Regions from separate parts of the Blautia sp. Marseille-P2398 genome, predicted to be linked through region 3. Evidence: a T-box and tRNA genes for the amino acid it is inferred to sense, from the RefSeq annotation. Region 3 holds a T-box; the other regions hold tRNA genes.
What was found. The T-box of region 3 lies ahead of thrS (threonine--tRNA ligase). A T-box ahead of a tRNA ligase gene usually reads a tRNA of that ligase, here a tRNA-Thr.
Positions count from the first base shown of each region.

Region 1: it encodes a tRNA-Thr, which carries the amino acid that the T-box ahead of thrS (threonine--tRNA ligase) is inferred to sense. The anticodon was not compared.
Region 2: it encodes a tRNA-Thr, which carries the amino acid that the T-box ahead of thrS (threonine--tRNA ligase) is inferred to sense. The anticodon was not compared.

Region 1 covers NZ_CAXSTD010000006.1:28,338-38,835, forward strand. The annotation lists gene ACESZG_RS08435 (glyoxalase) at 51-308, opposite strand; gene ACESZG_RS08440 (HAD family hydrolase) at 310-1,113, opposite strand; gene ACESZG_RS08445 (HAD family hydrolase) at 1,106-1,771, opposite strand; gene ACESZG_RS08450 (nucleoside triphosphate pyrophosphatase) at 1,778-2,371, opposite strand; gene ACESZG_RS08455 (hypothetical protein) at 2,591-2,986, shown strand; gene ACESZG_RS08460 (glutamine--tRNA ligase/YqeY domain fusion protein) at 3,096-4,763, opposite strand; gene ACESZG_RS08465 (Uma2 family endonuclease) at 5,166-5,675, shown strand; tRNA gene ACESZG_RS08470 (tRNA-Thr) at 6,056-6,127, opposite strand; gene sigH (RNA polymerase sporulation sigma factor SigH) at 6,241-6,843, opposite strand; gene rlmB (23S rRNA (guanosine(2251)-2'-O)-methyltransferase RlmB) at 6,959-7,696, opposite strand; gene ACESZG_RS08485 (Mini-ribonuclease 3) at 7,693-8,172, opposite strand; gene cysS (cysteine--tRNA ligase) at 8,157-9,566, opposite strand; gene ispF (2-C-methyl-D-erythritol 2,4-cyclodiphosphate synthase) at 9,594-10,076, opposite strand; gene ACESZG_RS08500 (sn-glycerol-1-phosphate dehydrogenase) at 10,079-10,498, opposite strand, start outside.
Region 2 covers NZ_CAXSTD010000001.1:37,336-47,833, forward strand. The annotation lists gene ACESZG_RS00155 (ABC transporter permease) at 1-303, opposite strand, end outside; gene ACESZG_RS00160 (ABC transporter ATP-binding protein) at 290-1,489, opposite strand; tRNA gene ACESZG_RS00165 (tRNA-Thr) at 2,124-2,196, opposite strand; gene glgB (1,4-alpha-glucan branching enzyme) at 2,257-4,557, opposite strand; gene ACESZG_RS00175 (carbohydrate kinase) at 4,811-5,785, shown strand; gene ACESZG_RS00180 (phosphoglycerate dehydrogenase) at 5,981-7,144, opposite strand; gene serC (3-phosphoserine/phosphohydroxythreonine transaminase) at 7,144-8,226, opposite strand; gene ilvB (biosynthetic-type acetolactate synthase large subunit) at 8,223-9,899, opposite strand; gene ilvD (dihydroxy-acid dehydratase) at 9,975-10,498, opposite strand, start outside.
Region 3 covers NZ_CAXSTD010000005.1:146,922-157,419, reverse strand. The annotation lists gene rho (transcription termination factor Rho) at 1-735, opposite strand, end outside; gene ACESZG_RS07795 (small multi-drug export protein) at 1,174-1,674, opposite strand; gene hisC (histidinol-phosphate transaminase) at 1,690-2,745, opposite strand; T-box leader at 2,893-3,120, shown strand; gene thrS (threonine--tRNA ligase) at 3,285-5,246, shown strand; gene ACESZG_RS07780 (GH36-type glycosyl hydrolase domain-containing protein) at 5,343-7,778, opposite strand; gene ACESZG_RS07775 (LacI family DNA-binding transcriptional regulator) at 8,175-9,188, shown strand; gene ACESZG_RS07770 (ABC transporter substrate-binding protein) at 9,275-10,498, shown strand, end outside.

The sequences.
Region 1 (10,498 bases), on a different contig from region 3:
GTTATTTCTCCGATATATCACGTGATATCCATAATTTGACCGAACAGTTTTTATCCTTCTACTATCAGATATTTTCCATCCGGCAGAGCAAATACTTCACTTGCATCTTCCAGTTCTTCATCTGACATTCCTTCCACATCAGCGCCTGACTCTTCCAGATATTCTCTCACTTCTTCAATAGAATCCACAACCTGCGCCATGCAATCCTCAAGGAATGCTTCCGCTGCTTCATATGATTCTGCTACCGCCTGTGGAAAAAGCTGCTCCTGATTTTCAAGAAACGTATTAATACATTCTTCTGTAAACAATTTAAATAACCTCCTCAATCTTTCCCTTTGCCCGGATCAGCTTCTCAAGGACCGGTTCAACCTGTTTTGTCATATAGGACGTAGCTGCCCGTACCCCCTCCTTGGAATGCTCCATGGCAAAGCCATATTTTACCGCTTTAAGCATCTCTATATCATTATATTCGTCTCCGAACGCAATACATTCTTCCGGCGAAATATGATATCTTTTCTGATATTCTCTGATTCCTTTTGCCTTGTTTGTTCCAAAAGGAATAAAATCAATCCACTCATTTCCCGAAGTGACAACAACACATTCTTTTCCAAATCTGTCCATCCAGTATTTCACAGATTCTTCTGTAAGGCCGGCCGGTTCAAACACAGCCAGCTTCATAATAGGAGCCGTCATCTCTTCCATGCTGTTTACAAATCTGCATTCATTTTTTACTTCATATAACATATGGTCATGAAATCTCTTTGTCTTCGGCATCAGGTAGTGGTAATCCTTTGCAGAACAGGTAAACTCGGCATCCTTCTTTTCCAGGATTGCAGAAATAATCTCCCCTGCCAGCTTTCTGTCAAAAGAATCCTGATACAGTACCTCTCCATGATCCACTGCCAGCGCACCATTCTCCGAAATATAGGAAATCTCTGAAGCAACAGGTGCAAACAGCTTTGTCATATTCGGATATTGCCTTCCACTGGCTGCTACAAACATAATCCCCAGTTCCTCTAACTGCCTGATCAGCGAAAAAATTTCTTCAGGCAGAGACTGTGCCTTATGTAAAAGTAACGTCCCATCCAGATCACTTGCAACCAACTTAATCATTTCCATGTTCCTCGCAAATTTTTACCAGATCTGTCGGTTTCTCAGCGACAAGATCTGCTCCATTCTCATTCAGTTCTTTTCGGTCACGAAAGCCCCATAGCGCACCTACTGTATACATTCCTGCTGCTTTACCGGTCTTCATATCTGTACTTGTATCTCCCACATACATACATTCTTCCGGTTTTACACCAAATTTTTCCGCAACCATAAGCGGACCATCAGGTGCCGGTTTCCTGCGGATTGCTTCACTCTGACCAACTACCATATCAAATTCCCCATCAAAAAGCTGCGCAATTACTTTCACAGCTGCAGGATGAGGTTTATTTGAACAAACTGCCAGCTTCATTCCATGTTCCTTCAATTTCTTTAAGGTTTCCGGCATTCCCTTATAGGGAACTACTTTATACATCGGATCTGCTTCAAACATTTCCCGGTAAAGCTTCTGTCCCTCATCATAATGCGCAAGTTCCGGATCCCCCGCATCCTTAAGTGCGCGGCGGATCAGCATATTTGCCCCTTCTCCGCTGTAATATCTGAAATTATCCACCGGAAGTGTTTTCAACCCGAATTTTTCCATAATAATATTAGTCACATAAGCCATGGAATCCAGCGTATCAGCCAGTGTTCCATCCAAATCAAATATACATGCTTTAATCATCTTTTGTCATCCTCTTAAGTTAATTCCTGATTTCTTCATTTCATAAAATAATCTGGCAACCGGGAGTCCTACCACATTATTGTAATCTCCGTTGATCCCCTTTACATAAATTCCGAAAAGTCCCTGGATGCCATAGCTTCCAGCCTTATCCATAGGCTCTCCTGTAGCAACATACTCTCTGATCTCCTCATCTGAAACCGGATAAAAAGTCACATCTGTACTTTCATAAAAAGTATGTTCTGTCCAGACTTTTTCTTTCTTTTCCCATACAGAAACGCCGGTATATACCTGATGAGTACTTGCCTGAAGTTTCTTTAATGTATTCACTGCATCCTCTGTATCATGAGGTTTGCCAAGGATCACATTCTCAAACACTACCACTGTGTCAGATCCGATCACAATTGTTCCGTCGGCACTATCTTTCATAGTGCGGATAACAGAAGCTGCTTTATCCGAAGCCAGCTGTTTTACTGCCTCTCCCGGATTGTCTGAGATACGATTCTCATCACCTGATGCAGGCAACACTTCAAAATCTACGCCAGCCCGTTCCAACAGTTCTTTTCGTCTGGGTGAAGCAGATGCCAAAATAATTTTTCTCATAATAACCTCTTCTTTCCTGTCATAGTATACCTTGTATCTTTTTGGTATGCAACTGCTTTCATTAACTCTTTCCATAAAATTTCGCTTTTCTTTTTATCTGAAAAGTATTAAAATAACAATAACCTATAGCTGAATAAAATGGTGTCAGGAGTAAAAGATATTTTTATCCTGACTCGCTGTCAAAAATAGGAAAATATCAGAAAGGAGTTTATGATTATCATGGCTAAAATTAATAAATACTGGGGATATGTTGCAATAGGTGCCCTTACAGCAGCTGCTGCCGGTGCTGTAGCTGCCCTTATTGCCAAAAAAGGATCCTGTAAAGAGGATTTTGATTTTGAAGATGACTTTGATGATTTCGATCTGACTGATGAAAAGGAAACTGCTAAGGAAGATCAGGAACCTGCCGAAGATTTCCAGTCCTGGGAACATACAGGCGAACAGTCTGCAACAGATGACACCGAAAACGAAGAAGCTGCTGATACAGACGATTCTGAGAAGTCTTCCGATAAAGCTGCTGAAGTTGAGATTAAAGATGCAGAAGAGGAAGAAGATGCCGATGAACCCGAGAATTTTGAAGAGACTATGGACGCTGCATCTGAATCTGAAGAATAAACGTTACCGTTCACAGTAACGTAACCAAAAAGGAATGTTACTTCACGATTATACAATCGTAGAAGCAACATTCCCTTTTTATTCTGATTATATTACTATTTCAGTCTCATTATGCTTTCGGAAGTTTAAATGAGCTCTTCAGAGACACGATACGGTTGAATACCGGTGCACCCTCTTTAGAATCATGGATATCTGCACAGAAAAATCCTGTTCTTACGAACTGGAAGCTGTCATAGCCTTTTGCTTCCATAAGTGCTGGTTCTACATATGCAGTAACTTTTGTCAAAGAGTTCGGATTTACATTCAGAGAACCATCTTCTTTGTTGTATACACCCTTCTCCTCGTCTACGATATTCTCATAGAGACGTACTTCTGCTTTTCCTGCCTGACTTGCTTCTACCCAGTGAATGGTTCCTTTTACTTTTCTGCCATCCGGCGCATTGCCACCCTTTGTTGCAGGATCATAAGTACAGTGTACAACACGTACAGTTCCATCTTCATCAGCTTCATATCCTGTACAGGTTACAAAATATGCGTTCATAAGACGAACCTCTGTGCCCGGGAACATTCTCTTATATTTCTTAGGCGGATCTACCATGAAGTCTTCTCTCTCAATATAGAGTTCTCTGCCAAACGGTATTTTACGGGTTCCCAGTTTTTCATTCTCCATATTGTTCGGAGCTTCCAGATATTCTACTTCGCCTTCCGGATAATTATCGATCACAAGCTTGATCGGATCAAGAACAGCCATCAGACGTGGACGTTTCAGTTTCAGATCCTCACGGATGCAGTATTCAAGCATTGCATAGTCAACAGAGCTGTTTGCTTTGGATACACCGCAGAGTTCTACAAACATTTTGATGGATTCCGGTGTAAATCCACGGCGGCGCAGTGCTGCGATGGAAACCAGACGCGGATCATCCCATCCGTCTACGATGCCTTCCTCTACCAATTTCTTGATATAACGTTTACCTGTAACTACATTTGTCAGATACAGTTTTGCAAACTCAATCTGCTTCGGCGGCTGTGGGTATTCCAATTCTTTTACAACCCAGTCATACAGTGGTCTGTGATCCTCAAACTCCAGAGTACAGATGGAATGTGTGATTCCCTCAATCGCATCCTCGATGGGATGGGCGAAATCATACATTGGATAGATGCACCATGTATCACCTGTTCTGTGGTGAGTCATATGAGCAACACGATAGATAACCGGGTCGCGCATATTCATGTTCGGAGATGCCATATCGATCTTGGCACGAAGCACTTTCTCTCCGTCTGCATATTTGCCTTCTTTCATCTCTTCAAAAAGCTGCAGGTTCTCTTCTACGCTTCTGTTTCTGTATGGACTTTCTTTACCCGGCTCTGTAAGAGTTCCACGATATTCACGGATCTGATCTGCTGTCAGGTCACATACATAGGCTTTGCCTTTCTGAATCAGCTTTACAGCAGATTCATACATCTGTCCGAAATAGTCAGATGCAAAAAACAGTCTGTCTTCCCAGTCTGCACCAAGCCATTTGATATCTGCCTTGATGGATTCTACAAACTCACTCTTTTCTTTGGTCGGGTTTGTATCATCAAAACGCATGTTGAACTTGCCGTTATATTCCTGTGCAAGACCATAGTTTAAAAGAATAGATTTCGCATGACCGATATGAAGATATCCATTCGGTTCCGGCGGGAAACGCGTATGCACGGTGTCATAAACACCCTCTGCTAAATCTTTATCAATGATATTCTCAATAAAATTTTTGGAAACTGTTTCGTTCTCCATCTTTTTCCCTCCTGTTGTCGTATTTTATACTGTTTTATCACACATCTATATATAAAAAATACAACTGAATATTTTTTATGTCGAATGAATTTATATTATCATTGGAAATTCCATCTGTCAACCGTTTACACAACAGTGACAGGCCTTATATTTCTCAGACGTTACTGTTCACTCCGTTCACAGTAACGTAGCCAAAATTCATTCCAGATTGCCTGCGGCAATGGAATTTTGGCTTGTATGTCTCGGGATTTTGGCATATTCATGCCAAAACACCTTGCGGGACAGTGGTGTGTGAACAGTAACTCTCAGACTCATCTGCACTCTCTTTCAGCAGCTCATATCCTTGACTAACATCTTGCAAAATATTATAATTATATCAACATATCAAGGAGGTGCGGCAATATGAGTAATGCACTACCAATTGAAGATTTAAGTAAAACTTACCTGGAACATTCTATGGTTATCAATAACTTTGTTATCAAGATCGGCAGCCAAATCAAAGACAGCTTATGTCGTGTCTTTGGTGATGGTGTTCAGTATGAATGGCGTGAAAATGATGATAAAGTAATCATTCCTGACGTATCAATCATCTGTAACCTGAGAGACCGTAAGAACATTTCTTTCACTGGCATTCCCCGCTTTGTGATGGAAGTTTTGTCCAATGCCACAGAAGAATATGATCGACATGAAAAGATGGATATTTATTGCAAGGTCGGTGTCTCTGAGTATTGGATCGTTGACTGGAGAAAAAAATCTGTAGAGATTTATCTCTTCGATTTCAAAGAAGATGGCACTGGTTATCCGTATCTTTATAAGACTGTCACAGCCCAGAATAAAGAAGATTTACATCTGGTTATGTTTCCGAATCTGAAGATAACCTTTGACGAGCTGTTCGACATTGGTGAATATTAACGAAAAATAAGGCATAAACCAAGGAGATAGTTTACTCTTTTTTATTTGTTTCAGAATGTTTCAGAATCACTTGCATATTAATTTCCTGATCTGCATATGCTATAATGCCAGTAGGCGAAAAGAAATAGCAAGTCCATGTAGACAAAAAGAATGAAGCCCTCAGTAGTGCGAATACTGGGGGCTTCTTCTTATTTTTTATGGCAGACAAGAAACTCACCTCCTCCCGTTGCCGGGTATCGGTTGGACAACACTGTAAGTATAACATATCTCTTGTCATTCTTGAAGTACAAACAGTTCTTAGAAGTATATCAAAACTTCTGTTCTGATTACTTTTGAGTTACTGAAGTTCAAGAAATCCTTTATTTTTAAGCAATAAAAAAAGCTGATGACGGGAATTGAACCCGTGACCCCTTCCTTACCAAGGAAGTGCTCTACCTCTGAGCCACATCAGCATTGTGTCGGATTTACCGCTCACATTTAAATATATTATCAGAACTTGTTTGTATTGTCAATCCCTATTTTTAACTTTTTGATTTTTATTTTTGGGTTTTATACAGATATCTTTCTATTTTTGATATTGCTCCAACTGCTCTCTGATCTTGATTCGGATACGCTGTAATGCATTATCTATGGATTTGGGTGTTTTTCCCATAATCCGGGCAATCTCTCCGTATCCGTTTCCTGCCAGATAATATTCAAGAACCTGGTTCTCCATTGGACTTAACGTTGCTGTTATCTCCTGCTCCAGATTCTGGACATTCTCCTGGTCAATAATGATAGACTCCGGGTTCTCTCCCCAGTTATCTCCAAGATGTTCTTCATTTTCCCCATCCTGTTCGCTGAGGGAAATATAGGAATTCAGTGGCTGGTGCTTCTGCCTGTTGGAACTCTGGATGGCGTTGTAGATCTGTCTGTCCACACATATACTGGCAAAGGTCTGGAATGCAGCATCCCTGTCCGGCTGGTAATCGCGGACTGCCTTAAACAGTCCGATCATGCCTTCCTGTATCAGGTCATCGTTCTCCCCGCCTATCAGGAACATGGTCCTTGCTTTCTTGCGGACCATGTTCTTGTATTTTTCCATCAGATAGTCGAGGATTTCTGATTCCCCGTTTTTGAAACGGGAAATTAATTCTTCATCTTTAATTCCGTCATACTGTTTCATCAATTTAACCCTTCCGTTTTTCTGAAAATCTCTATCATTCGCCCAGAGGGCTTCTTATAGCATAACAATATTGTGGAATAATTTTCTGCTGCAAAAATTCAAGCAGTCTGAGATAAACTTACTTCTTCTGCAGTCTCTGACGTACAATCTCATATCCAAGTACTCCGGCTGCCACAGATGCATTGAGGGAATCAATGTCACCCTTCATAGGAATAGATGCCACGAAATCACACTTCTCACGGATCAGTCTGCTTACACCTTCACCTTCATTGCCGATCACTACGCCGATCGGACCTGTCAGGTTAAGATTGTACATGGTTTCACCGCCCATATCCGCACATACAAACCACATGCCCTGTTCTTTCAGTTCATCGATGGTATGTCCCAGATTGGTAACTTTTGCAACAGGTGTATAGTTTAATGCACCTGCTGAAGTCTTGGCAACTGTGGAAGTCAGGCCAACTGCTCTTCTCTTGGGAATAATCACCCCATGTGCACCTGCAAGGTTTGCTGTACGGATGATCGCACCAAGATTATGAGGATCCTCAATATTATCCAGGATAAAGATAAAGGGATCTTCTCCTTTTTCCCTTGCCTTCGCAAGAATATCTTCTACACTTGCATATTCATAGGCTGCCACCTGAGCGATTACGCCCTGATGTGCGCCTGTCTCGCTTAACTGATCCAGACGTTCTTTTGCCACATAGTTAATAATCGTATCTTTTTTTCTTGCCTCTCTGGCAATAGTGCGGACCGGTCCGTCCTGGCATCCGTCCAGGATAAAAAGCTTATCTACACATTTGCCGGAACGAAAGGCTTCCAGAACCGCATTGCGTCCTTCTATCTGTTCACTCATATCTTATCCTCTCCGATCCCTGCACGGACCAGTTCTATGATCCTGCTGAAATCATCTTTTAAATATAAATAGCCCATCAGAGCTTCAAACCCTGTTGCCCTGCGGTAGTCTGCCATGGTTGCATGTTTAGCCATTGTAGGAGAATGAGCATTCCTTCCTCTTCTGTAAACGCTGTGTTCCTCCTCTGTAAGCATGGGCTCGATTACTTCCATCATGGAAGACTGAGTTCCTGCCTTAACCAGACTGCTGGCTTTTCTGTGAAGCTGGTTTACCGGACAGTTGCCTTTTTTTACAAGGATCGTGCGGATCACCAGTTCATAGACGCCATCTCCGATATACGCCAATGTCAGCGGAGAATAGGTGCGTAAGTCTTTATCCTCCAAATGAAATACCTGATTAAGCAAACCTTTCAAACTACTTAAACTCTCTTCATTAAGCCCGTTTGTCTCACTCATATTATTCAAGCTCGCTTCCATTTTACTCCCTCGCGGGTATCCTTAAGGATGATTCCCTTAGCCAGAAGCTCATCTCTGATCTCATCTGCTCTTGCGAAATTCTTTGCTTTTCTTGCTTCCTGACGCTCTGCGATCAGGTCTTCGATTTCTTTATCAAGGATTTCTTCTGTTTTCACAGCCTTCAGACCAAGTACATCGCATAATTTCACCATTGTGTCAAGAAGTGCTCCTGCAAATTCTGCGGAACTTGCCTCTGATACATTTGTATTTGCAAATTTAACCAGTTCAAAGATTGCTGCCAGTGCATCTGCTGTGTTGAAATCATCATCCATAGCTTCTTCAAATTTCTTTACGAATTCCTGTGCCTGTGCAAGCAGTTCTTTCTCTGCATCTGTTGCAGTTTCTGTCTGTGCTGCTGCTTTTCTGTCCTTTAAGTTTGCTGCTGCATCTGTGATACGCTCTAATGCATTCTTTGCAGCTTCCATCAGATCTGCGCTGAAATTCAGCGGACTTCTGTAATGTGCGTTCAGCATGAAGAAACGAAGCACCTGCAGGTCATACTGTTCACTGATTTCACGAACAGTACGGAAGTTTCCAAGAGACTTGGACATTTTTCTATTATCAATATTTAAGAATGCATTGTGCATCCAGTATTTTGCAAAGATTTTGTCGTTGCAGCATTCACTCTGTGCAATCTCGTTCTCATGGTGAGGAAAGATCAGGTCTTCTCCGCCTGCATGGATATCAATCTCATCACCAAGATATTTTTTCGCCATAACAGAACACTCAATATGCCATCCCGGACGTCCGTCACACCATGGTGAAGGCCAGGATGGTTCTCCCTCTTTCTTCGGTTTCCAGAGAACAAAATCCAGTGGATCTTCTTTCTGGTCTTCACCGGATACCTGCAGAGAACGGAAGCCGGACTGCAGATCATCCAGGTTCTTGTGCGAAAGTTTGCCATATTCTTTGAACTTCTTAACTCTGAAATAAACAGTACCGTCTGCTGCCGGATAAGCATATCCCTTATCAACCAGAGTCTGGATCATACTGATCATTCCGTCGATTTCCTGTGTTGCCTGTGGATTGGTTGTGGCAGGTTTTACATTCATGCCATCCATATCTTTCTTACACTCTGCAATATAACGCTCGGAAATTTCCTGTGCGCTTACGCCCTCTTCGATTGCTTTCTTGATGATCTTGTCATCTACGTCTGTAAAATTGGAAACATAGTTTACTTCATATCCTTTGTATTCCATATATCGGCGTACGGTATCGAAGATGATCATCGGACGTGCATTTCCGATATGGATCAGGTTGTATACAGTCGGACCGCAGACATACATACGAACTTTTCCCTCTTCAAGAGGTACGAATTCTTCTTTTCTACGTGTCAGTGTGTTAAAAAGTTTCATGTTTTATTCCTCCAGTTTTCTCTATCATTAACTCTCTTTTCTTTCATTAAGAAGACAGATCGCCTGAGATGCAATTCCTTCTTCTCTTCCCGTAAATCCCAGTTTTTCCTCTGTAGTGGCCTTAATGTTCAGCTGAGACTCATTGATTCCCATTGCTTTCGCCATATTGGCTCTCATCTGTGGAATATGAGGTGCCATCTTTGGTTTCTGTGCAATGATCGTTGCATCTATATTTCCGATCTCATAATGGTGCTCTCTCAAAAGCTTCGTCACATGTTCCAGCAGCAGAATACTGGAAATTCCTTTATATACAGGGTCTGTATCCGGAAAATGTTTTCCGATATCGCCCAGTGCAGCAGCTCCCAGAAGTGCATCCATAACTGCATGGATCAGTACATCTGCATCTGAATGTCCCAGGAGACCTTTTTCCCAGTCTATCTTCACACCACCCAGGATCAGATCTCTGTCTTCGGTCAGTCTGTGTACATCATATCCCATTCCAACACGCATAATCATTCTCCTCTTATATCCAGCATCTTGCTGATTCTCAATAAGCTTAACCGTCTCCTTGTATAAGGAGCAAGTCTGAGGCTTGGCAAAACAGCCGATTCATCGAGTCCGATATCATAAACGGTTTTCGCGCATCCGGCTTTCTCCAGCAAACGGAACATAGTCTGTTCACTGGGAAGCTCATCAATAATCTCCTCTATCCCGTTCAGGCATTTTTCCAGATGCTGGGGTGAAATAGTTTCTAACAATTCCGGCTCGTTTTCTTTTCTTATTTCTTCCAGAAGTCCTTTTTTTCCAAAAGTTTCTTTCAGAAGCTCCTCGTCCTCATTCTCATAGGGTTTTGCGTGACATCTTCCCTGTGTGATGGCTGCAGCGATACGCTTGTATTCTTCCAGTACAAGAAGTGCTGCTACAGAAACCTT
Region 2 (10,498 bases), on a different contig from region 3:
CTTTCTGTGCTCCGGCAGCCTCGCCATGAAATACCCGAACGGATAGCCGATCAAAGCGATCACTATCGTACTGGTAAATGCCAGTTTCAGTGATTCCACAAATGTATTCAGGTATACAGGTTCCAGAATATTTCTGTAATTGTCCAGCGTAAATTTCCAGGTCACCCCAAATCCTCTGGACGGAGTAGCAAAACTCAGCGCCACCATATAGATAAGGGGGCATACTACAAACACAATAGTAAAAATGTACAGTGGAAGTGCCATCCATGCAGAACTGTCAGAACGGTTTCTACGCTTCTTCATGAATGTCCTCCCTGTCTACCAGTACTGCATCTGTCGGCAGAAAACTGCATCTCACTGTCTGGCCTTCTGCGACGGATGCGTCGATTCCGTATCTGCTGGCGATCAACTGTGTACCATCACTCAGCTTCAGAGTTACACGAAGCTGACCTCCTGCGAAATTCTTCTCTGTAACAGTCGCCTGTAAACCTGATACACTATTCTTATTATGTGCATCCAGACTTCCGTCTGCCACACTTATATCAACAGCGTCTCTGTAATCTGTACCGGTATCACCGATTACAGCAGTTTCCTGTAACAATATATTTTCGCTTCTCACAGCCAGAGTTACTTTTTCTCCGGCTGACAGGTATTGTTTTCCCCCTGTATCCTGCTGACTTGTTTCAAGCTTTACAATTACCCTGTCATTTCCAATTTTTACGATTGCATTCTCTCCCTGAATACTCTCTGCAACTCCATGCAGGATATTGGCATTTCCTACAAATGTTGCTACATAACTGGTCTTTGGATGATTATAGATCTCATCCGGTGTTCCGATCTGCTCAATACGTCCGTCCCTCATCACCGCGATCCTGTCAGACATATTGATAGCTTCTTCCTGATCATGAGTGATATAGATAAATGTAATTCCCAGCTTCTTCTGCAGATGCTTCAGTTCTATCTGCATCGCACGGCGAAGCTGCAGATCCAGTGCTCCCAGCGGCTCATCCAGAAGCAGTACTTTGGGATTATTCACCAGTGCTCTCGCAATGGCAACTCTCTGTTTCTGACCGCCCGAGAGTTCGGAAGGCTTTCTTTTTTCATATCCTTCAAGCTGCACCAGTTCCAGCATCTGAGAAACTTTTTTCCTGATCTCACTCTTAGGAACTTTTTTCAGCTTCAGACCATAGCCAATATTCTCCGCAACATTCATATGCGGAAAGAGGGCATAATTCTGAAATACCGTATTCACATCCCTCTGGTTCGGCTCCAGACCTGTCACTTCCCTGCCGTCCAGCCAGACACTTCCTGCATCGGGCTGTTCCAGACCGGCAATGATTCGCAATGTTGTCGTCTTGCCGCATCCCGAAGATCCCAGCAAAGTAATAAACTCTCCTTTACTGATCTCAAGACTGATATTATCCAGAACTGCTTCGCCTTCTGTAAAACTTTTCTTTATCTCCTTCAGTTCAAGTGAAACCTCTGCCAACTATACTCAGCTCCTTTCATGTAAAAAAGATACCTCTTTATACTAAAAAAGATACGAAACCACGCGTAAAAGCTCTCGCCCCTACATCGGTTTATGCCAATGCTGACGCCTGTTACAGTGCCAGTCTCTGCATGGTTTCGCATCTGTATATGTCCATTTTTCCAATTATAGATATATCCGGTCCGTCCTGTTCCATCCAGTCTGCGTGCACTCCTGACCATGATGTCCACATAAGAAAACCGGAAATCAACCATTCTTCTTGATAGATTCCCGGTCATTATTTATTTGGTATAATCCAAAAGTTATATTAAAGGATAGGCCCGAGATTGTCAAGTAAATTTGTTACTGTTCACTCCGTTCACAGTAACTTAGCCAAAATTCATTCCAGATTGCCTGCGGCAATGGAATTTTGGCTTGTATGTCTCGGGATTTTTGCATATTCATGCCAAAACACCTCGCGGGATAGTGGCGTGTGGACAGTAACGTAAATTTCTCTTTACAATCATTTCAATTCCTACCGGCAATTTTAAGGTACTCACCATACGAACCTCCATAAAAACATAAAAAATCCACTATACTCTGCTTTTCAGTATAGCGGATTTTCTATAAAATTACAATTGCCCAATATCTTTCAAGCTGAAAATGAGACTCGAACTCACGACCCCTTCATTACGAGTGAAGTGCTCTACCGACTGAGCTATTTCAGCTTATGCTGTAATCTGTCAGAAATTGATAATTCTGACAGCCACAGCATTTAGTTTATAATATTATTTCTTCTCTGTCAAGTCCTTTTTGACCGGTATTTTCTCCTCCGTTTTATTCACTATTTGGGGTGCTTCTTTTGTCACCTTTTTCGTCACCGGTTTCACTGCGGTTTTTACAGCTGCTTTTGTTTTCCCGGCAGCCTTTCGTACAGTTCTTGTCTTGGTGATGGATTTCTTGATCTGGCTGTGCCCGGCAGCAGGCTTTTTCTCAGTTTCTTCCGGAGTGCAGGTAAAGACTGCCACGCCAAGTGCCGGAAGCTTCAATGTGATGGAATACTCTCTCTCATCACACTCAGCCTTCTTCGCTGCTTTAACTCTCGTATTTACTACACCATTACCACCGTACTTTTTATCATCACTGTTAAAGATTTCTTTATATTTGCCGGCAAAAGGAACTCCCACATTGTAGTTTTCATATGGGATTGCCGCGAAATTGCAGACAGCCAGAATAGTTTCTTCCGGTTTCTCTGTCTTTCTCATGAATGCGATCACATTCTCCTCATACTTCATCAGCTGAACCCATTCAAATCCATCATATTCATCATCCAGCTGATAAAGTGCAGGATGAGCAAGATACATATTATTGAGGTCTTTGACAAATACTTCCAGTTCCTTTGGCATATCTTTATCCGGTGCCATCATCTTGCATCCCGGATGGAGCATCATATAAGCATAAGCCTCTCTGATCTGCGCATTCTTCTGTTCTTCACTTCCAGGCAGCTTATCCGCGAAATCCTTCAATGTACCAACATCCCTGCTGCCAAGCGTCAGAATATAATGTTCGCAGTATGCATAGAGCATGGACATAGTCAGCTGATCATGGTAATTCTTTCTCTCAATAGGATCCTTGCTCAGATATTCAAGCAGATCTTTTGTCCATCCGCCACTCCACTTATAGTCAAATCCCAGATGATCATTCTCCACACTGTCTGTCAGCTCCGGCCAGAGTCCGTTCTCCTGAGCAACTAAAAGCAATCCGGGATTTCTCTCCTTTATCACAGAATTCAGATGCTTCAGAAATTCCAGAGCATCCAGATTTTCATTGGTTCCGTAAATATTAGGTGTCCACTCTCCCGGATTTCTGCCATAATCCAGATACAGCATGGCATCCACATCGTCCATACGCAGACCGTCAGCATGGTAGACCTCAGCCCAGAAGCAGGCATTGGAAATCAGGAAGTCCTTCACCATCGGGCTTCCGTAATTATAGAGCAATGTTCCCCAGAACGGATGAATGGCCTCTGCCGGATTCTGTCTCTCATAAAGAGGTGTTCCGTCAAATTTCTCCAGACCGGAGGCATAACGCGGGAACTGTGCAGGTGTCCAGTCCAGGATCACACCGATTCCTGCCTGATGCAGTTCATCTACCAGCTTCTGAAAATCCGCCACGCTTCCAAATCTGGAAGTAGGTGCATAATATGCATATGTAGAATAACCACCTGTAATATCATCCAGGTATTCCATCACAGGATGGAGTTCCACATGGGTAAAATCTTCCTCTGCCAGAAATTCCACCAGCTCCTCAGCGGATTTCCATTCCTCCAGAGATGTTTCGTATATAGAAACCGGCTGTTTCCTGTCATCAAATCTGTGACGCTCTTTCATCCAGTCTCCGTCATTCCACTGAAAAGCACTTACATCTGCTACCACAGATGCTCCCTCAGGATCATGGTCTGCACTGTTCCCATAAGGATCAGCCTTTAACAGAACTTCGCCGCCTTTGACTTTAATCTCATATTTATAATGTATCCCTGCCTCTACCCCGGGTACAAACAGCTCAAAGATACCGGACATAGGCATACGATGCATAATAGTCGCACGTCCGATCCATCCATTAAAATCACCTGCGATATTTACACTCACTGCGTTCGGAGCCCAGACAGCAAAAAGAGTACCTTTCACTCCTTTAATCTCCACAGGATGAGCGCCCAGCTTCTTATATGCCTCATAATAAACACCTGCGCAGAAAGCCTTCTCCTCTTCCTCTGTGATCTGGCATGGAAAAGCATAGGGATCATAACATTCTGTCTCTGTCTCTCCCATTTTTATAAGAAATCTGTATTCCGGCACCTTGCGTACAGGAAGCAATACTGCAAAATATCCGGCCTCGTCCTCTTTCTCGCAGACATAGGTTTTCTTTCCGCTGATCACACTTACTTCCTCTGCATCAGGAAAAAATCCCTGAATAAGAACTCCGTCCTGTGTGATCCTTGGTCCCATCACATCTCTGGGAGCAGTTTCCTCTCCATACACAATAGCTTCAATCCTCGGCCAGTCCATATAGCCGTATACTTTTTCGTCCATAGCTGTGCTACCTCCCCGATTGTCAGAAATACGATGATCGGTTACTCTTACCGGCAGCGTATTTATGGTACATTAAACGTCACCTGTAAACAATAACAAATCAAGTTATGTTTATTTTAGCATCTTTGCACAAAAAAATAAAGAAAATTGTTTGACAAATTCCCTTTCCTGCGCTAAATTTATGTTATTAACTATGGAAAGAATCTTGTTCCGGATACTATGCTTCTTTCCATCACAACAAGGAGGATACAAAATGGGAAACAAAGCCTTTGACGTAACCGCATTAGGCGAATTATTGATTGACTTTACTGAAAACGGAAACAGCGCACAGGGAAATCCAATGCTGGAAGCCAATCCGGGCGGTGCTCCATGCAACGTGCTTGCAATGCTTGAGAAGCTTGGCAAAAAAACTGCATTCATCGGCAAAGTCGGAAACGACATGTTCGGAACCCAGCTTAAGAATGCCGTAGAGGAAGTAGGGATCGACACCCGCAACCTTGTGATCGACAACGAGGTACACACAACACTTGCCTTTGTACATACTTATCCTGACGGAGACAGAGATTTCTCCTTCTACCGTAACCCGGGTGCAGATATGATGCTTACCAAAGACGAAATCCAGGAAGACCTGATCAGAGATTCCAGAATCTTCCACTTTGGAACACTTTCTTCCACTCACGAAGGAGTACGCGAGGCAACCCGCTATGCCATCGACGTTGCAAAAGAAGCCGGATGTATCATCAGCTTCGACCCGAACCTTCGCCCGCCATTATGGAAATCTCTGGATGACGCAAAGGCAGAGATCGAATACGGTCTTGGCAAATGCGATATTCTGAAAATCTCAGATAACGAAGTTGAATTCCTGTTCGGAACTACAGACTATGACAAGGGTGCCGCACTTCTGAAAGAGAAATATAACATTCCTCTTATCCTTATCACACTTGGAAAAGACGGAAGCCGCGCTTACTACAAAGACATGAAAGTAGAGGCTGCTCCTTTCCTTCAGGAAAAGACTATCGAGACAACAGGTGCAGGCGATACCTTCTGCGCAAGTTCCTTAAACTATGTTCTGGAACATGGTCTGGACAATCTGACAGAAGAGAACTTAAAAGAACTGCTCACATTCGCAAATGCGGCAGCTTCTCTGATCACCACACGCAAGGGTGCTCTTCGCGTTATGTCCACCAAAGAAGAGGTTCTTGACTTTATGAAATCAAGAGGATGCTGATTTAACATCATAATTTTTTAAGGAAGCCCTCTGGCACCGCCAGACTGGGCTTCCTTTTTTTATCATAAAAATCAAAAAATATCTCCTGGCGATTGAAAATCTCAATCAGACAGGAGATATTTTAAATATATAAATCTCTATTACAAATCAACAGTCAGTCATTATAAAAATACTAAACCGTTAACTTGTATCTTACTATTTTACCACACGTACTCTGGAAACACCTTCAATTGCTTTCAGTTCATCCAGTGCTTCTCTGGATGCTGCGCTTTCCAGATCAATGAGAGTATAAGCATATTCGCCTTTACTCTTGTTTGTCATATCTGCGATGTTCAGGCCTTCTGCACCAAGGATCTTGGTGAACTGGCTGATCATGTTCGGGATGTTTTTGTGGCAGATGGCAATACGTCCTACTGCCACGCAGGTTCCCATATCACAGTTGGGGAAGTTTACAGAGTTTTTGATATTTCCGTTCTCAAGGAAATCTCTCACTTCTTTCACTGCCATTACTGCACAGTTTTCTTCGGATTCCTCTGTGGATGCTCCAAGGTGTGGAGTTACCAAGATTCCCTTATGTCCTGCTACTGTATGGTTTGCAAAGTCTGTCACATATTTCTTTACTTTTCCGCTGTCTAATGCTTCGATCAGAGCATCCTCATCAACCAGAAGATCCCGGGCAAAGTTCAGAAGTACTACGCCGTCTTTCATCTTGTCTAACGCTTCTTTGTTGATCATCTGTTTTGTGCTGTCAAGAAGAGGTACATGGATGGTGATGTAATCACACTGGGAATAAATCTCATCTAGGCTCTTGATATGTTTGATGGTGCGGGAAAGATTCCATGCAGCATCAATAGAGATGTATGGATCATATCCGTATACTTCCATTCCAAGTGCAGAAGCAGCGTTTGCCACCATTGCTCCGATGGCACCAAGACCGATGATACCCAGCTTCTTACCCATGATCTCGCATCCTGCAAACTGTTTTTTCTGTTTCTCAGCAAGTTTATCGATGTCTTCCTGGTCTTTCTCTTTGGCAACCCATTCGATACCACCTACGATATCACGGGAAGCAAGGAGCATACCTGCAAGTACAAGCTCCTTCACACCGTTTGCATTGGCGCCCGGTGTGTTAAATACTACCACACCTTTTTCTGCACAGTCCTTTACCGGAATATTGTTGACACCTGCACCTGCACGTGCGATTACTTTTACGCTCTCAGGAAGCTCCATGTCATGCATCTTTGCACTTCTTACAAGGACTGCATCACACTCCTGCAGATCTTCGCTTTTCTTATATTCTTCATCAAATAATCCCAGACCTTTTTCTGCAATGGGATTCAGGCAATGATACTGAAACATTATGCATTTTCCTCCTCAAACTTCTTCATGAAAGCAACCAGTGCTTCCACACCTTCTTTTGGCATAGCGTTGTAGATACTTGCACGCATACCGCCCACTGTACGGTGTCCCTTTAAGTTTACAAGTCCTGCCTCTTTTGCTTCTTTTACAAATTTGGCATCCATGTCCTTGTCACCCGTTACGAATGGTACATTCATAAGAGAACGGTCTTCCGGTACAACAGTTCCTTTGAACAGCTTGCTCTGATCAAGGAAATCATAGAGGATTTTCGCTTTCTCAATGTTACGTCTCTGCATTTCTTCCAGGCCGCCCATTTTCTTCAGCCATTTGAAGACCTTACCGCATACATAGATGCAGTAACAGTTTGGAGTATTGTAAAGAGAACCTGCATCTGCCTGTGTTTTGAATTTCAGCATAGTAGGTGTTCCTTCCAGAACATCATCTGTGATCAGATCTTCGCGGATGATGGAGATTACCATACCTGCTGGTCCGATATTCTTCTGTACACCGCCATAGATGATTCCATATTTGGATACATCAACAGGCTCAGATAAGAAGCAGGAGGAAACATCTGCTACCAGAGTTTTTCCTTTTGTGTTGGGAAGTTTCTTGAATTTTGTTCCGTAAATTGTGTTGTTTTCACAAATGTATACATAGTCTGCATCCGGGCTGATCGGAAGGTCACTGCAGTCAGGAATATAGGAGAAAGTCTTATCCTCGGAAGAAGCAATCTTGTTTGCTTTTCCATATTTCTGTGCTTCCTGGTATGCTTTCTTTGCCCACTGTCCTGTTACAATGTAATCAGCTACCTTGTTCTTCATAAGGTTCATAGGGATTGCTGCAAACTGCTGGGAAGCTCCGCCCTGAAGGAATAATACCTTATAATTATCCGGAATCTTCATCAGATCACGAAGATCCTGCTCTGCCTCGTCAATGATCTTCTGGAAATCAGCACTTCTGTGGCTCATTTCCATTACAGACATACCAGTTCCCTGATAGTCCATCATCTCCTCTGCAACTTCTTTCAGTACCTCTTCCGGCAGTACAGCCGGTCCTGCGGAAAAATTATACACTCTGCTCATTTTTTCATATCCTCCTCATCAAAAATATCATCAATGCTTGCGCCTGCCGGTACCATCGGGAATACGCTGAGATCCTGATCGATCATACAGTCAAGTACGATAGGTCCCGGACATGCCAGAGCCTCTTTTAATGCAGGCTCTACCTCTTCCATCTTTGTGATACGGATTGCTTTTGCTCCCATGGCTTCTGCCAGCTTCACAAAATCTACTGCATCATTTAAAATTGTATGGGAATATCTGTGGTCATAGAACAAGGTCTGCCACTGACGTACCATTCCCAGTACATGATTGTTCAATACGATTTCTATTAAAGGTCTGCCACAGCGGACTGCTGTTGCGATCTCATTCATATTCATACGGAAACATCCGTCACCTGCGATGTTTACTACAGTTTTGTCCGGTCTTCCCATCTTGGCACCGATTGCTGCACCAAGTCCATATCCCATAGTTCCCAGGCCACCGGAAGAAAGGAAAGTTCTTGGCTCTTTGTATTTGAAATACTGAGCTGCCCACATCTGGTTCTGTCCAACCTCTGTTGTGATGATGGCATCTCCTTTTGTCAGTTCGTACAGCTTTTCAATAATGTATGGGCCTGTAAGCTGGGAATGATCATATCTTAACGGATATTTTTCCTTCAGTTCACTGATATGTGCAGTCCATTCCGGATGTCTCATTTCCGGAACCTCTGCCAGAATATGTTTGAGAACTTCTTTCTCATCTCCTACCACACTTGCATCTACTACGATATTTTTGTTAATTTCTGCAGCATCTACGTCAATCTGGAGAATCTTCGCATTCTTTGCAAAGGTCTTCGTGTTTCCTGTGACACGGTCACTGAATCTGGCTCCCAGCACGATCAGGAGATCGCAGCCTGAGACACCGAGATTGGAAGTTTTGGTCCCATGCATTCCAAGCATTCCTGTGTACAGAGGATCTTCTCCGGAAAATCCCCCCTTACCCATAAGACTGTCACATACAGGAGCGTCGATTCTGTGAGCAAGTTCTGTCACTTCTCTGGATGCCTCTGAGATAATCGTGCCACCGCCTGTAAAAATAAATGGTCTCTTCGCTTCTTTGATCATCTGTACTGCAGTTGCAATGTCTTCGTCTTTGATGGTGTCTGTTTTCGGTGTGATCTCAGCAGGAGCGCAGGCAGTATATTCATATTTCGCACCTGTCACATCCTTGGTCACATCTACAAGCACAGGACCGGGACGTCCGCTCTTTGCAATATAGAATGCTCTGCGTACAGTGTCTGCCAGAGTAGTAATGTCTTTTACGATAAAGCTGTGCTTTGTAATAGGCATTACAATTCCGGTAATATCAACCTCCTGGAAAGAATCCTTTCCGAGCAGCGGTGTTCCCACGTTACATGTGATTGCCACCATTGGTACGGAATCCATGTATGCGGTAGCGATTCCTGTTACCAGATTGGTAGCTCCGGGACCAGAAGTTGCAAGACACACACCGACTTTACCGGTTGCTCTTGCGTATCCGTCTGCTGCATGGGATGCTCCCTGCTCATGAGAAGTCAGTACATGTGTGATCTGGTCTTTATATTCATAGAGGGCGTCATATACATTCAGGATGGCACCGCCCGGATATCCGAATACAGTGTCAACGCCCTGTTCTTTTAAACATTCAACGATGATTTCAGCACCTGTAAGCTGCATCTTTACGTATCCTCCTAACTTTTCAGGCAGGAATCACAGGTTATGCTGCAATTCCCGCCGGGTACTTGTTCATCTTTATTTTGCTTTTGGTACCTCAAGGATCGCTCCTCTGTTTCCGGAAGTTACCATAGCAGCATATCTTGCAAGATATCCTGTTGTTACCTTTGGCTCACGAGGCTGCCATTTTGCTTTTCTTGCCTGCATTTCTTCATCAGAAACCTTGATCTCCAGTTTCAGTTCCGGAATGTTGATGCTGATGATATCGCCCTCTTCAACAAGTGCGATCGGTCCGCCGACTGCTGCTTCCGGTGATACGTGTCCGATGGATGCTCCTCTGGATGCACCGCTGAAACGTCCGTCTGTGATCAGGGCTACGGAAGATCCCAGTCCCATACCTGCGATTGCAGATGTAGGATTCAGCATTTCTCTCATACCAGGGCCGCCTTTCGGTCCTTCGTAACGGATAACTACTACGTCACCCTCTACGATCTTGCCACCTTTGATAGCTGCGATTGCGTCTTCCTCGCAGTCAAAGACTCTTGCAGGTCCTTCATGGACCATCATCTCTTCTACAACTGCAGAACGTTTTACAACACCGC
Region 3 (10,498 bases):
GATCAGATGCATGTCCGGATTGTTTCTCAGAATAGACTTTGCCACATCTTTCAGCAAAGTTGTCTTACCGGCTTTCGGAGGAGATACGATCATTCCTCTCTGTCCTTTACCGATAGGGCTGATCAGATCTACGATCCTCATGGCAACTGTGCCACCCGGTCTTTCCATTATCAGCCTCTCATTTGGGAAAATCGGTGTCATATCTTCAAAATTATATCGTCTCTGCCCTTCACTGGGATGGAATCCGTTGATAGAGGTCACATATAGCAGAGCACTGAATTTCTCTCCCTGTGTCTTGATACGGATATTCCCCTTAATAATATCACCTGTTTTCAGGTTAAATCTGCGTATCTGCGAAGGTGATACATAAATATCATTTTCCCCTGGAAGATAATTCTCACATCGGATAAACCCATATCCATCCGGAAGTACCTCAAGGATTCCGTCTGCTCTCTCTCCACTGTCAAGCTGTACTGTCTCTGCCGGGGCATGATACTGTGTACGTTCCAGTGTTTTGTTATACTGGGGGATTCTCTCTCCGTTACCTTCCACTTCACTCTGCTGCGGTTTCTCCCGGACTGTTTCCTGTTTTTTTGTCTCACCTTCCAGTTCATCTTCGTGAAGCATTCTCTCGATCAATTCCGGTTTTCTCAATGCTGAAACCCCTTTTAATCCTCTGGCTTTTGCCAAATCCTTTAAAGTTGCCAGTGATAATGATTCATACTTTTCTCTCATAAAATAATCCTCTGCTTTTTGTTTTGATTGTTAATATTGATAATTATTTTTATTTTTGTTTTTTTGACTTCCTATGTATCTGAGCAATTTATTCTTTATTAACTTTTCCTGTAACAGTTAGTGGGATAATCTGTCTGAAGTGACACGAATATCAGATCTGCAGCAATGCATATCGCAGGAAAATTATACTCCTGCTCCTGTGTCGACAAGTTAATTCCTGTAGTAATCCTGTCTGCACACCGGTATCTTTATATTTATCTTAGCACATCTTCTTCATAATTGACAATACCATATTATTCCAAATCTTTATTATTGGCAAGCTGTTTTATACGTCATAAAACTGATATTATCGACATAAAAGCAGAAATCCGGAGACATAAAATATGTCCCCGGATTTCCGGTAAATCAGATATTAATAACACTTATTTAAGAAGACAATTAATGTACCAGATTTCCCACTAATCCATAAGAAACAATATACATAATGACAGTTGCCATAATAATGCCACAAAAAATTGCCAGAGAGGACTTCTTAATATCAATTTCCAGAAGAGATGCAATCAGAGATCCTGTCCATGCCCCTGTTCCCGGAAGCGGAATTCCCACAAACAGCATCAGTCCCCAAAACTCATATTTCTTTACCTGATCACTTTTTCTCATTGCCCTGTCTTCCAATTTCATAACAAGTCCCCGAAAGAGTTTCGTCTTTTTTAAAACCTTGAAAATCTGTCTGATAAACAACAGAATAAACGGAATAGGAATAATATTTCCAACAATACACAGTGGAATTGCCTTTGCAGCCGATATCTTAAGTAAGGATGCTGCAAGCAATCCTCCCCTGAGTTCCAAAAGCGGAATCATTGAAATAATAAAAACTGCCCCTTCCGGTGAAATATATTGTGACAGATTCTGCGAGAACCAATGTACCAGTGCTTCCATAAAACCTCCTAACTTTTACTTCAGATAATCCTTCAAAAAATCAATAAATTTCTGCATTTCTTCCTTTGTTCCAACTGTGATACGAAGGAAATTGTCAATTCTGTCCTTCTGGAAGTAACGAACATAAATATGCTGCCCTCTCAATGCCTCAAAAAGTTCTTTCGCAGGACAGGTTTTATGCGTAGCAAAAATAAAGTTAGACATAGAATCCTGAAAAGAGAATCCCAGTGCCTTCAATTCTTTCTTTGTCCATTCTCTTGTCTCTATGATTTTATTACATGTCTCATCAAAATATGCTTTATCTTCAACTGCCGCCACACCTGCAGCAATCGCTGTACGGTCCATAGTATAAGAATTAAAAGAATACTTCACATCATTCAGGAATCTGATCAGTTTCTCATTTCCACACGCAAAACCAATTCTCATCCCAGCCATAGAACGCGACTTGGAAAATGTCTGTACGACCAGAAGGTTGTCATATTTTTCAATCAATGGAAGCGCCGACTGACCACCAAAATCCACATAAGCCTCGTCCACGATCACAATCACATCAGGATTATGGCGGATAATATCCTCCACTTCCTCCAGCGGCATCTCCACACCTGTCGGCGCATTCGGATTCGGGAATACAATTCCTCCGTTTTCTCTGAAATAATCTTCCTTCCTTATATGAAAGTTCTCATCCAGTGCCGGTCTCTCATATGGAATGCGAAACAGGTCTGCCCATACATCATAAAAAGAATATGTGATATCCGGAAAAAGAACCGGCTTCTGTGAATTAAAGAATGTAAGGAAACTCATGGCAAGCACATCATCGGAACCTACTCCCACAAAAACCTGTTCATCCTTCAGCCCGTAATTCTTTGCAATGGCATGTACCAGTTCTCCTGCTGTAGGATCCGGATAAAGTCTCATAGTATCTGTATCCATCTCCCTCAACGCCTTCTCCACTCCAGGTGCCGGCGGATACGGATTCTCGTTGGTATTCAGCTTGATCATATCCGGCTGATTGGGCTGCTCGCCTGGTGTATATGGTATTACTTTACGTATATTTTCTTCCCATCTGCTCATTTATCTGATTCCTTTCATGTTTTTTATTGTTTTTCACTTTCGTCAGTATAACATTAATCTCTATTTTCGTAAATCAACTTTTTGCATTTTACTGATTGACAAACCCACTTTGCAAGTTTATAATAGGCGGCAGAAAAGATAAGAAGGATTAAAACGTTGAAGAGAAGAGTACGCTGAGGAACGTTACAGAGAGAAATGTATACCGGTGCAAGCATTTCATCGCGAACCAGCCGAAGACCACCTCTGAGTGACTTTAATACAGTCCGGTGATTCCGTTACCATCGAATGAAGCGGTTCTGATCAGATGATTTATCCATCAGTAATGTATCAGAACAACCGGGGTGGAACCGCGAGTAATGTTATCTCGTCCCCTACAGTATTTAACCGTACTGTAGGGGATTTTTTTATTCTTTCTTTTACCCCTTCGCAGTACAAAAAACTGTTACTGTTCACTCCGTTCTCAGCAACACGCTCCGCGGGATATCAACAGTGAACAGCAACTATAACAAATCCATACTAACGTAAAGGAGATAATCATCATGATCGTAACATTAAAAGACGGCTCAAAAAAAGAATACGCTGAAGCAAAATCCGTAATCGACATTGCTTACGACATCAGCGAGGGACTTGCACGTGCTGCCTGTGCAGGAGAAGTAAACGGAGAAGTTGTAGACCTGAGAACAGTTATTGACAGTGACTGCGAATTAAACATCCTGACAGCAAAAGATGAAAAAGGACTTGCAGTTCTCCGCCATACAGCATCCCACGTACTTGCCCAGGCAGTACAGACCTTATTCCCGGATGCAAAGGTTGCTATCGGACCTTCTATTGATACAGGATTCTACTATGATTTCGACTGCCCTCCATTCTCCCGTGATGACCTGGATGCAATCGAAAAAGAAATGAAAAAGATCATCAAAAAAGGCGCTAAGATTGAACGCTTCACAAAATCAAGAGAAGATGCCATCGCATACTTCCAGGAGAAAAATGAACCATACAAGGTAGAACTTATCGAAGATCTTCCGGAAGGCTCCGAAATCTCTTTCTATTCCCAGGGAGACTGGACAGACCTCTGCGCAGGTCCTCACCTTATGAGCGTAAAGGGTGTAAAAGCATTCAAGCTTCTCTCCTCCTCCAGCGCCTACTGGAGAGGCAGTGAAAAGAACGCAATGCTCACACGTATCTACGGAACAGCTTATGCTTCCAAGGATGAGTTAAAAGAACATCTGGAACAGATGGAAGAAGCAAAAAAACGCGATCACAATAAACTTGGACGTGAAATGAAAATCTTCACAACTGTAGACGTGATCGGACAGGGACTTCCTCTTATCATGCCAAACGGTGTGATCATGATGCAGGAGCTTCAGCGCTGGATTGAAGACGAAGAGACAAAACGTGGCTATATCAGAACAAAAACTCCGTTAATGGCAAAGAGTGATCTCTACAAAATTTCCGGTCACTGGGATCACTACAAAGACGGTATGTTCGTTCTCGGTGACGAAGAAACAGACAAAGAAGTATTTGCGCTTCGTCCTATGACATGCCCATTCCAGTACTATGTATACAAAGCAGAACAGCACAGCTATCGTGATCTACCTCTTCGTTACGGTGAAACATCCACTCTGTTCCGTAATGAGGATTCCGGGGAAATGCATGGTCTGACACGTGTACGTCAGTTCACGATCTCCGAAGGTCATCTGATCGTAAGACCTGACCAGATGGTAAAAGAATTTAAAGACTGTATCGCACTTGCACAGTACTGCCTGCAGGTTCTTGGTGTAGAAGAGGACGTAACCTATCACCTTTCTAAATGGGATCCGAACAACAGAGAGAAATACATCGGTGATGCAGAAGTGTGGAATCAGACAGAAGCTCATATCCGCCAGATGCTTGAAGAACTGAACATTCCATTTACAGAGGATGTTGGAGAAGCTGCATTCTACGGACCTAAGGTTGATATCAATGCCAAAAATGTATACGGAAAAGAAGATACAATGATCACGATCCAGTGGGATGCTCTTCTTGCTGAACAGTTTGATATGTACTACATCGATGAAAATGGTGAGAAACAGCGTCCATACATCATCCACCGTACATCCATGGGATGCTATGAGAGAACACTGGCATGGCTGATTGAGAAATATGCAGGTATGTTCCCGACTTGGCTCTGCCCAGAACAGGTTCGTGTAATTCCGATCTCTGAGAAATTCCACAACTATGCCGCCAAAGTGGAAGCACAGTTAAAAGAAAACGGAATCCGCTGCTCCGTTGACCAGCGTTCCGAGAAAATGGGCTACAAGATTCGTGAAGCACGTCTTGCAAGAGTTCCATATATGCTCATCGTCGGTGCCAAAGAGGAAGAAGAAGGCAAGGTTTCCGTAAGAAGCCGTTACCTCGGTGATGAAGGAATGAAAGACCTTGGTGAGTTCCTTACATCCATCAAAGAAGAAATCAAAAACAAGACAATTCGTAAAATCGAAGTTCAGGAAGAAAATAAATAAAACAGGTATTTTACTTTAACCTGTTCAAATAAGTCCCCACCCTCTGCTTTAATTGCATCAGGCAATAAGCAATGGGTGGGGACTTTTATTTATCAGTTATCCCATCTGTACAATTACATGGTATTCGTTTCTGCCATTGACCATAGGAATCTGGTTTCCATTTATCCTCTCACCATCTACCTCAATCCATCTGACTCCTTTCTGCACACCTTTCGGTTTATGGATCTCAATATGATAATCCGCCCCTCTAAAATGACGGTTCACTTTAAAATCGCCAAACGTTTCCGGAAGGCAGGGGTCTACGATCAAACCATCATATCCTGGCAGAATACCAAGAAGCGCCTGTGACAGGTTTATAAATGTCCACGCTGCAGTTCCTGTCAGCCAACTGTTTTTTGCCTCTCCAAATCCTGGTGCATCAGCTCCCGCGATCATCTGCGAATATACATATGGTTCTGTCCGGTGAATATCACTGATTTCCTCAATATAAGATGGACATATTTTACGATAAACCTCAAATGCCCTGTTTCCTCTTCCAAGCACAGTCTCCGCAATGGAAATCCACGGATTGTTGTGGCAGAAAATTCCTGCATTTTCTTTATATCCAGGCGGATAAGAAGTAATTTCCCCAAGTTCCAGATGGTATCTTGTATAAGCCGGCTGAAGGATCATTATTCCATACTTTGTTTCCAGCAATTCATTCACAGAGTCCAGAGCTTTTTCTGCTATTCCTTCTTCCTTGCCGATTCCTGCCATAACACAGAATCCCTGTGGTTCAATAAAAATCTTTCCTTCTTCGCATTCTTTTGAACCAACCTTTTCAGACTGTGCATCATAGGCACGCAGGAACCATTCTCCGTCCCATCCATTATCCAGCACTGCCTGATACATCTCATCCACTGCTTTCCCTGCTTCTTTTGCAAGTTCTGTGTGCCCGGTCCGCTCACAGAGCTCCTCAAATTCTTTTCCATATTTCACAAACATACCTGCAATAAATACAGATTCTGCCACAGGGCCTTCCGACGGCCCTGTTGTCTGAAAGGATTCTCCAGGTTCACTGGAAAAACAGTTCAAATTCAGGCAGTCATTCCAGTCTGCCCTTCCGATCAGAGGAAGTTTGTGAGGACCAAGATGGGTTACTGTGTAATAAAAAGATTTCTCCAGATGTTCAAAAAGCGGTACCTCTGTACCCTTCTTACAATCAAAGGGTACCTGCACATCAAGTATCCCATAATCACCAGTCTCTTTGATATATGCTGCTACTGCTGCGATCAGCCATAACGGGTCGTCATTAAATCCGCTTCCAACATCCAGATTCCCCTGTTTTGTCAGCGGCTGGTACTGATGATATGCACTTCCATCCGGAAACTGTGTAGATGCTATATCAATAATCCTTTCCCTTGCCCGCTCCGGGATAAGATGCACAAATCCCAGAAGATCCTGACAAGAATCGCGAAATCCCATCCCCCGTCCTGTTCCTGATTCGTAATAAGATGCTGATCTGGACATATTGAAGGTTACCATACACTGATATTGATTCCAGATATTTGCCATGCGGTCAATATGTTCGTTCTCGCTGACGACTGCAAAGCGTGCCAGCAATGTTTCCCAGTAATTTTTCAGTTCTGCAAAGGCCTGCATCGCTTTTTCCATTGTATTAAATCTTTCAATCAATGCTTTTGCAGAGGTTTTATTGATAATTCCGGGAGCTTCCCATTTATCATCTGCCGGATTTTCACAATATCCCAGCATAAAAACAAATTCTTTTTCCTCTCCCGGCAGCAGAGTCAGATCTATCTGATGTGCAGCAATGGGATACCATCCGCTTGCAATAGAGTTACTGCATTTTTTCTTACATACAGCTTCTGGAAAAGCATTCCCGTTTCCTGCTCCCAGAAAAGCATCTCTGTTGGTATCATAATTGTCCACCTGTGTATTTACTGTAAAGAAACTGTAATGTTTCCTTCTTTCTCTGTATTCTGTCTTATGATAAATCGTACTCCCCTGTACTTCCACTTCTCCGATACTTAAATTTCTCTGGAAGTTCGATGCGTCATCCACTGCATTCCAGAGGCAGAATTCCACGTATGAGAACAGAGAAATATTTTTTTCAGTTTCAGAGTTATTTTTCAGTTTCAGACAATTGATCTCACATGAAGCATCAGAGGGCACAAAAACCAGAAGCTCTGCTTTTAGATTATTTTTCGAAGAACAGAAGCGACTGTATCCAAGACCATGTCTGCATTCATAAGTATCTGTTTCTGTTGCAGACGGCATAGTTCCCGGATTCCAGATTACTCCGTCATCATTAATATAATAATACTTTCCGTTGGAATCTGCAGGAATATTATTATAACGGTACCTGGTAATTCGCAACAATTTTGCATCTTTATAAAAGCTATATCCTCCGCAGGTGTTGGAGATCAGTGAAAAGAAATCATTACTTCCCAGATAATTGATCCAGGGTAATGGTGTATGTGGTGTAGTGATAACATATTCTTTCGCCTTGTCGTCAAAATATCCGAATTTCATTGAAAAGCCTCCTTAAAAAGAATAAATAAACACTTGTGAAGAAAAGGCCGAAAACAGACTTGCGAAAACGAATACGTTCAGAATTTATATGTTTATTATATAGTTTAGATTGGATTTATCACAGTATAATTCAGTTTTTCAAAAAAATCAACTACATTTTTAGCAGTCAAAATATTTCACAACTGTTATTTTAACTTCCGTAAGATCATCGCGAAACTTTTCGTTATATTAAAGCCTGTTTTTTGTGAAATTAATAAATTATTATAAATTCTTTTTTGTGCAACAGGGATAAATTATACAAATATAACAAAAATACTTGAATTTTATCTGAAAATAAAGTACGATTAGCTTGCGAAAACGTTTTAGAAACAAAAACAGAAAAGGCTGGACTATAATATGGTATCCATGAAAGACATCGCAAAACAATGTAACGTATCTGTTGCAAGCGTCAGCAAAGCACTTAATGGTTATTCGGATATCAGCGAAGAAACCCGACAGCTTATTTTGAAGACTGCATCAGAAATGGGATATCTTCCAAATTCCTCAGCCAGAGCACTAAAGACCAGACGCAGTTATAATCTTGGCGTACTTTTTGTAGACGAAGCCATGAGTGGCCTCACCCATGATTATTTCAATCATGTACTGGAAAGCTTTAAACGCACTGCCGAATCCAGAGGATATGACATCACTTTTACCAGCGGAAACCTCTCCGGTCAGCATCTCAGTTATTATGAGCACTGCCGTTACCGTGGAGTCGATGGAGTGGTGATCGCCTGTATCAATTTTTTTACAGAAGAGGTACAGCGCCTGGTACAGTCCGAGATACCGGTAGTCACTATCGATCATGTATTTGATGGAAGAATTGCTGTTGTTTCCAACAACATTCAGGGAATGGAAGAACTTGTCTCTTATATTCTTGAACGGGGACACAGAAAGATTGCCTATATTCACGGAGAAGATTCCTCTGTCACACGAAACAGACTTGGAAGTTTTTACAGAACTCTCCAGAAAAAACGAATCGATATACCTGATGAATATATGCCAGTCATTCCTTATCGAGATGCAGAAGCTGCAGCAATAGCAACTTCAGAGCTTCTGGATCTGAAAGATCCTCCTACCTGTATCCTCTATCCGGATGACTTCTCCGCACTGGGTGGCATCAATGAAATCCACGAACGTGGACTTCGAATACCAGATGATATTTCCATTGCAGGCTATGACGGACTTACTTTTGCACGCATCCTGGAGCCACGGCTGACAACTCTGTGTCAGGACACAGAAACGATTGGACGGCTTGCCGCACAGAAGCTGATTGATCTTATCGAAAATCCTAAAACAACGATCATCGATAAATTCACCGTTGATGGAAGACTTTTCCCCGGTGCATCAGTCAGAAATCTGGCAAAATAAGAAAATCTTCAGTATCTTCACAGTTGGTGGACTGCTGAAAAGTTACAATCAACCCAAAATAATTATCACAAGGAGGTAATAACATGATGAAGAGAAAAGCTATGGCAATTACATTAACAGCAGCTATGCTTGCCGGTCTTACAGCAGTTCCAACATGGGCTGAAGATGCAGCCGCTGACGAAGGTAAAGTTTTAAACATTTATTGCTGGAATGAAGAATTCAAATCCCGTCTGACTGACCACTATCCCGGATATGAAGAAGTTGACGGAACTCATGGCAAGATCGGAGATGTTGATGTTGTATGGAACATTACTCCTTCTGATGACAATGCATATCAGAATAATCTGGATGAGACTCTTCTGAAACAGGCTGATGCAGCAGCAGATGACAAAATCGATCTCTTCCTTGTTGAAGCCGATTATGCACTGAAATATGTAAATACAGATTATACAATGTCTGTGGCAGATCTGGGAATCACAGATGAGGAAGTTGCAGACCAGTATCAGTACACCAAAGATGTTATGACAGATTCGGATGGCAACTTAAAAGGTCTTTCCTGGCAGGGCTGCCCGGGTGCTATGATCTACAGAAGAGATATTGCAAAAGAAGTATTCGGAAGCGATGATCCGGCAGAGGTTCAGAAGAAAGTTGCAGACTGGGATACATTTAAGGCAACAGCTGAAGAGCTGAAGGAAAAAGGCTATCAGATGACTTCCACTGTAAATGATGCCTACCGTGTATTCTCTAATAATGTAACTTCCCCATGGGTTGTTGACGGAAAGATCACTGTTGATGACAATATCAAAAACTGGGTAGATATGTCCAAGGAAATGGTTGATGCCGGAGAAACAGCTACCTATGAATTGTGGAGTGATGACTGGAGCAAGGGCTTCTTCAAAGACAGCAATGTATTCTCATATTTCGGACCTGCATGGTTCATCGACTTCTCCATGAGCGCTGACCAGGATGGTTCAGTTGGTAAAGATGGCGGCTGGGCTGCAACAGAAGGGCCACAGGGCTTCTACTGGGGCGGAACATGGATCACAGCAGCTACAGGCACAGACAATCCCACACTGGTTGCTGATATCATGAGAACGATGACAACTAACGTTGACGTTATGAAAGAAATCGTTACTGCTGATAATGACTTCGTAAACAATAAACCTGCCATGGAAGAAATGGCTAAAGATGAAAGCTACGGCGATGCAGTTCTTGGTGGACAGAATCCTCTGGCTATGTTCTGTGCAGGCGCTGATAAGATTGATCTGAGTAACATGAGTATCTATGATCAGGGCTGCAACGAAGAATTC